Cereibacter sphaeroides 2.4.1: one gene and its partner. Each later gene encodes a partner of the first gene's protein in a complex. Links are inferred from orthologs where the notes say so. Each region holds a gene or a part of one and is shown in the gene's direction. Other genes may lie near its edges.

Region 1 (3,122 bases):
AAGCAGGTCGAGACGCTGGGCGAGAAGGCCCCGGGCCAGATCGAGGCGCTCGATCTGGATCAGCTGCAGCTCACGATCGCGGGCGCGGACCTGACCGGCGACGGCAGCCTCACCTTCGACAACAGCGACACGACGACCTTCGGCGGCGTGCCTGCGCCCACGGGACAGATCGACCTGAAACTGGTGGGTGGCAACGCCCTGATCGACAAGCTGGTCAGCATCGGGATCGTGCCGCAGGATCAGGCGATGGCCGCGCGCATGATGCTCGGCCTTTTTGCCCGTCCGGGCGAGGGCGAGGACACGCTGACCTCGACGCTCGAGTTCAAGGACAAGGGCTTCTACGCCAACGGCCAGCGCCTCCAGTAAGCTCGGCGCCCCCGCCCTGCGGCGGGGGCGGCCCTCCATTCCGCGGGATCGCGGCCCCGCGCCACGGCGCACCTCTCTGGCCCGGCCGTCCCATCGGGCAGTCTGCGCGCCTTCCGATCAGTCCGACCGAACGCCGTTCCATCAGACAGACCGCGCGCCGTCCCATCGGCGCGCACCTCTTCCCGACGGAACGTCGGTTCCTGCGGCTCCGGCGCTTGTCACGACGGGCGCGCCCGATTACCTCGGGACGGAACCCAGAGGAGCCAGCCCATGACCGAACCGCTCGACCGCCTGACCGACCGGCTGCTGCAGGTCGCCCGCAGCGCCGGAGCAGAGGCCGCCGATGCGATCGCGGTGCGCGGCACGTCGCTCTCCATCGACATCCGCGAGCGCGCGCTGGAGCAGGCCGAGCGGGCCGAGAGCGTCGAGGTGGGCCTGCGCGTGCTCCTCGGCGGCCGGCAGGCCTGCGTTTCGGCCTCCGACATCTCCGAGGCCACCCTTTCGGCCATGGCCGAGCGCGCGGTCGCCATGGCGCGGGAAGCGCCCGACGATCCCTGTGCGGGCCTCGCCGACCCCGCCGAGATCGCGCGCGGATGGGATCTGGCGGCGCTCGAGCTGGTCGATCCGTCCGACGAGCCCTCGCCTGCGGCCCTGGAGGAGGATGCCCGCGCGGCCGAGGCCGCGGCGCTCGAGACGGCCGGCATCTTTCAGGTCGAGGCGGGCGGCGCCTGGTCGCGCCGCGAGATGCATCTGGCGGCCAGCAACGGCTTTTCCGGCGGCTATGCGCGCAGCTCGCGCTCGATCTCGGCCGTGGCCTTCACCGGCTCGGGCACGCAGATGGAGCGCGACTGGGCGGCCGAGACCCGCATCTTCGGCGCGGACCTGCCGGCGGCCGCCGAGGTGGGCCGCCTCGCCGCCGAACGCGCCATGGCCCGCAAGGGCTCGCGCAAGCCGCCCACCGGCAGCTTCCCGGTGCTCTATGACGAGCGCATCGCGGCCTCGCTGATGAGCCACCTGTTGTCAGCTGTCAACGGCGCCACCATCGCCCGCGGCGGCTCGTGGCTGCGCGACGCGCTGGGACAGCAGGTGCTGCCCGCGCATCTGTCCTTCATCGAAGATCCGCTGCGGCCGCGCACCGGCTCGTCGCGCCCCTTCGATGGCGAGGGGCTGCCCACGCGCCGCCGCGCCATCGTCGAGAACGGGATCCTGACCGGCTGGACGCTCGACCTCGCCACCGCGCGGAAGCTGAAGATGGCGAGCACGGCCAATGCTGCGCGCTCGACCTCGCAGCCGCCCTCGCCCTCGGTCTCGAACACCGAGCTCACGCCCGGCACGGCCACGCGGGCCGAGCTGCTGGCAGAGATGGGGACGGGCCTTCTCGTGACCTCGCTCATGGGCTCGTCGATCAACGGCAACACGGGCGACTATTCGCGCGGCGCGTCGGGCTTCTGGGTCGAGCGCGGCGAGATCGTGGGGCCGGTGAACGAATGCACCATCGCGGGTAACCTGCGCGACATGCTGCGGACCATCGTGCCCGCGAACGATGCGCGGCCGCACCTGTCCAGCCGGGTGCCGAGCCTCCTCGTGGAGGGCCTCACGATTGCCGGCGCGTGACCTCGCGCTGCTGAGCGAGGCCGCGCGGGCGGCGGGGCCGGTCGCGCTCCGCTACTGGAAGAATGCGCCCCGCGCGTGGGAGAAGGACGGGAATGCGGGGCCGGTGACCGAGGCCGACCTCGCGGTGAACCAGGCGCTCGAGCAGAGGCTCCGCTCGGCACGGCCCGATTACGGCTGGCTTTCGGAGGAGAGCGCCGACAGCGGAGAGCGGCAGGGGGCCGAGCGCGTCTTCATCGTCGATCCCATCGACGGGACGCGCGCCTTCATGGCGGGCGAGGATACTTTTGCCGTCTCGCTCGCCGTGGCCGAGGCAGGGCGGATCGTGGCCGCGGCGGTCTATCTGCCGGCGCTCGACCGGCTCTATACCGCGGGCGAGAGCGCGCCTGCGCTGCGCGACGGGCAGCCCATCGCCGCCAGTCAGCGCACCGAGACCCAAGGCGCCACGCTCCTGGCCACGCGCCACACGCTCGGCGACAGCCACTGGCCCGGGGGCGTGCCGGATGTAAAGCGCAGCTTTCGCGCCTCGCTCGCCTTCCGGCTCTGTCTCGTTGCCGAGGGGCGGCATGACGGGATGCTCATGCTGCGTCAGGCATGGGAATGGGATATAGCCGCAGGCAGCCTGATCGCCGCCCGCGCGGGCGCCGCCGTCTCCGACCGGTTCGGCCAGCCGCTGACCTTCAACGGCAGCCCTCCGCAGACCCCCGGCGTGATCGCCGCCGCCCCGGGCGTGCATGCGGATCTGCTGCGTCGTCTCATGCCCTGATTGCGGGACGAGACCCCGGACGGTCCCCGGCGCCCCTTCGGCTGTGAAAAAGCTGGGCGGGGAAAGAGCGGTTCAGCCGGGCCGCATCTCCTGCCGCCTTCGACTGTGGCGGAGCCGAGCGGGTAAAAGAGCGGGTCTGTCCGACTCCGGTCCTCTGCCCCGCCTCGTGATCCTGCCGAAGCTGTGAGCGCGCCGCTCCGAGGCGCACGGCAGGCGTCACCGCCAAGGCAACGCCCGCCGCAGGCCCTCACTTGTTCGTGCGGCCGCGCTGGTTGGGATCGATCCCGCCCCAGGGGTTCGTGTCGTTCATCACGTCGCCTTCGAACGTATTCTCGCCCTCCATCGGCGCCTCGCCGCGCCGCAGACCTGTCGAGCGCCC
Region 2 (3,166 bases), 2.2 Mb from region 1 along the record:
CGAGATGCCGCAGAGCTCCGAACACTGGCCGAAGAAGATCCCCTCGCGCTCGGCCCGGAACCAGAGCTGCGCGAGCCGGCCCGGCACCGCATCCTGCTTCACGCCGAAGGCGGGCACGGTCCAGGAGTGGATCACGTCGGCACCGGTCACCTGCACCACGACGGTCTTGTTCACCGGCACGACCATGGCGGTGTCGGTGGCCAGCAGGAACTCGTCGCGGCTGTAGCCGGCCTCGATCAGCTGCTGCTCGACCTCGGGCGACATACGGTTGTCGCCACCCGTGGCGGGCGAGCCGATCATGTAGCTCTCGAACGAGATTTCCTCGTCGGGATATTCGTAGCCCCAGTACCACTGGTAGCCCGTGACCTTCACCGTCACGTCCGCCTCGGGGATTTCCTGCTGGTTGAACAGCACCGGCAGCGAGAAGGCCCCGATGGCCACGAGGATGACGATCGGCACGATCGTCCAGGCGATCTCGAGCGGGGAATTGTGGGTGAAGCGGGCCGGCACCTTGTTGCGCTTCTCATGGAAGCGCCAGACCGCATAGAGGATAAGGAGCGTGACGAAGATGGTGATGGCGGCGATGATGACGAGGATGAACCCGTCGAGCCAATGGATCTGCGTGGCCACCGGGCTCGCCGAAGGCTGGAAGCCCGTGCCCCCCGGCTGCGGCCGCCCGATGATCTCGAGGCTCTGCTGCTGCGCGGCCGCGGCCGTGGCCGCCAGAAGCCCTGCCGCCCCCGTGGCGCATCCGGTCAAGGTCGTGGAATGTCTCATGTTCAGATCCCGTTGGCTTCGGCCGGCCATCGTGCCGTCAGTTCGCCGCCCGGAAACCGGGCAGATTTCCCGTTGTTCCTGAACCGATTGAGACCATATTGTTTTGGCGACGACAAGGAAAACGATGCGTCGAAGCGTCATCATTTGATCTGAATCAAGGACAGTAGTCATGACCGACTCGGCTTTCCGGCCTTTCGAGACGCATCTGGACGTGGAGACCGCCTCCGCGATCCTGCGCGAAGCGACGCGGGGCGCCGACGACGGCGAACTCTTCCTGGAAAGGTCGCGCTCGGAATCACTCGTGCTCGACGACGGGCGGGTGAAGACGGCGAGTTACGATGCCTCCGAGGGCTTCGGGCTGCGCGCCGTGCGCGGCGAGGTGGCAGGCTACGCCCATTCGACCCAGATTTCCGAACAGGCGCTGAAGCGGGCCTGCGAGACGGCGCGGCTCGCGGTGGGCGACGGCGGCGGCGCGATGGCGGCCCCGCCTGCGGGGACGAACCGCAGGCTCTATGCCGACCTCGATCCGATGGCCGATGCGGCCTTCCCGGTGAAGATCGAGCTTCTTCGCGAGATCGACGCCTTCGTGCGCGACCTCGACCCCCGCGTGATCCAGGTCTCGGCCACGGTCGGCGCGGGGCTGCAGGAGGTCGAGATCCTGCGTCCCGAGGGCACGCGGCTCGCCGACGTGCGGCCGATGGTGCGGATGAATGTCTCGGTGATCGTCGAGGAGAACGGCCGGCGCGAGTCGGGCAGCTTCGGCGGCGGCGGACGCTTCGGCCTGTCGAAGCTGATGGAGCCCGACTGGTGGCAGGCCGCCGCACGCGAGGCGGTGCGCATCGCCACGGTGAACCTTCAGGCGGTGCCCGCACCTGCCGGGGTGATGGATGTGGTGCTCGGCGCGGGCTGGCCGGGGATCCTTCTGCACGAGGCCATCGGCCACGGGCTCGAGGCCGACTTCAACCGCAAGAAGACCTCGGCCTTCGCGGGCCTCATGGGCGAGCGGATCGCGGCGCCGGGCGTGACCGTGCTCGACGACGGCACGATCCCCGACCGGCGCGGCTCGATCTCGGTCGATGACGAGGGCACGCCCTCGAACCGCACCGTCCTGATCGAGGACGGCATCCTCGTGGGCTACATGCAGGATCGCCAGAATGCCCGGCTGATGGGCACCGCCTCGACCGGCAACGGCCGCCGCGAGAGCTATGCCCATATCCCCATGCCGCGCATGACCAACACCTACATGCTGGGCGGCGATGCCGATCCGGCCGGGATCGTGGCCGACCTCAAGGACGGGATCTATGCCGTGGGCTTCGGCGGAGGTCAGGTCGACATCACCAACGGCAAGTTCGTCTTCTCCTGCACCGAGGCCTATCTGGTGAAGGACGGCAAGGTGGGCGCCCCGGTGAAGGGCGCGACCCTGATCGGCGACGGCGCGACGGCGCTGCGCCAGATCCGCGCCATCGGCAACGACATGAAGCTCGATCCCGGCATCGGCAACTGCGGCAAGCAGGGTCAATGGGTGCCGGTGGGCGTGGGCCAGCCCACGCTGATGATCGGCGGGCTGACGGTCGGCGGCAGCAAGGCCTGACGGCCGCGCGGCGCCACCCCGGGCCGGGTCGCGCCGCGTCAGCCGAGGTCCACCACCTGCCGGATCGCGCTGCCCTTGGCCAGCCGGTCCATCGCGAGGTTGATCTCGTCGAGCTTCAGCCGGTGGGTCAGCATCTTCTCGACCGGCAGCAGGCCGCGGCGGTGCAGCGCCAGCATCCGCGGCAGGTCGCGCTGGGGCACGCAGGACCCGATGTAACTGCCCTTCAGGGTGCGCTCCTCGGCCACGAGCTTCAGTGCCTCGAGCGACATCCGGTCGTCCGGGTGGGGCAGGCCCGCGGTCACCGTCATGCCGCCGCGGCGGGTGACGGCGAAGGCGGTTTCGAGCGCCCGGACCGAGCCCGCCAGCTCGAAGGCGTAATCGACGCCGCCCGCCGTCAGGTCGCGCACCGCCGCCACCGTATCTCCGTCCGCGGGCACCGAGAGCGTCGCGCCCATGGCGCGCGCGGCCTCCATCTTGGCGGGAAACGGGTCGATCGCCACGATCTCGGCCGCTCCGGCCGCCGCCGCGCCGAGGATGGCGGACAGGCCGACGCCGCCCAGCCCCACCACGGCGACCTTCGAGCCGGGCCGGATCTGCGCCGTGTTGAAGACGGCCCCCGCCCCCGTCAGCATGGCGCAGGAGAAAAGCGCCGAGACATGGGGCGGGACCTCGCGCGGGACGCGGACCAGCGACGGCCGCGCCACCACGGCATGGGTGGCGAAGCCCGAGATGCCGAGGTGATGGTGCACGGACCGCCCGCCGAGCGACAGCCGCCGGTGCCCGGTCATCAGTTCGCCC

The links.
Region 2: the proteins of RSP_RS12935 (region 1) and tldD are in contact, whole or in part, in a solved structure (PDB 5NJ9), measured with the Escherichia coli proteins. The link is inferred for Cereibacter sphaeroides 2.4.1 from one-to-one orthologs.

What each region holds. Positions count from the first base shown.
Region 1 is NC_007493.2:2,665,483-2,668,604, forward strand. Bases 1-2,808 are described here. They hold RSP_RS12935 (TldD/PmbA family protein), read left to right. Parts: upstream 1-636; coding sequence 637-1,980; downstream 1,981-2,808. Other genes in these bases: RSP_RS12930 (DUF2125 domain-containing protein), read left to right, coding at 1-366; RSP_RS12940 (3'(2'),5'-bisphosphate nucleotidase CysQ), read left to right, coding at 1,967-2,743. Also shown: RSP_RS12945 (hypothetical protein), read right to left, coding at 2,991-3,122.
Region 2 is NC_007493.2:415,739-418,904, reverse strand. The notes cover bases 306-3,157. They hold tldD (metalloprotease TldD), read left to right. Parts: upstream 306-946; coding sequence 947-2,368; downstream 2,369-3,157. Other genes in these bases: RSP_RS02080 (alcohol dehydrogenase catalytic domain-containing protein), read right to left, coding at 2,407-3,157; coxB (cytochrome c oxidase subunit II), read right to left, coding at 306-777. Also shown: more of coxB, read right to left, coding at 1-305; more of RSP_RS02080, read right to left, coding at 3,158-3,166. UniProt on the Escherichia coli protein: Metalloprotease involved in CcdA degradation. Suppresses the inhibitory activity of the carbon storage regulator (CsrA).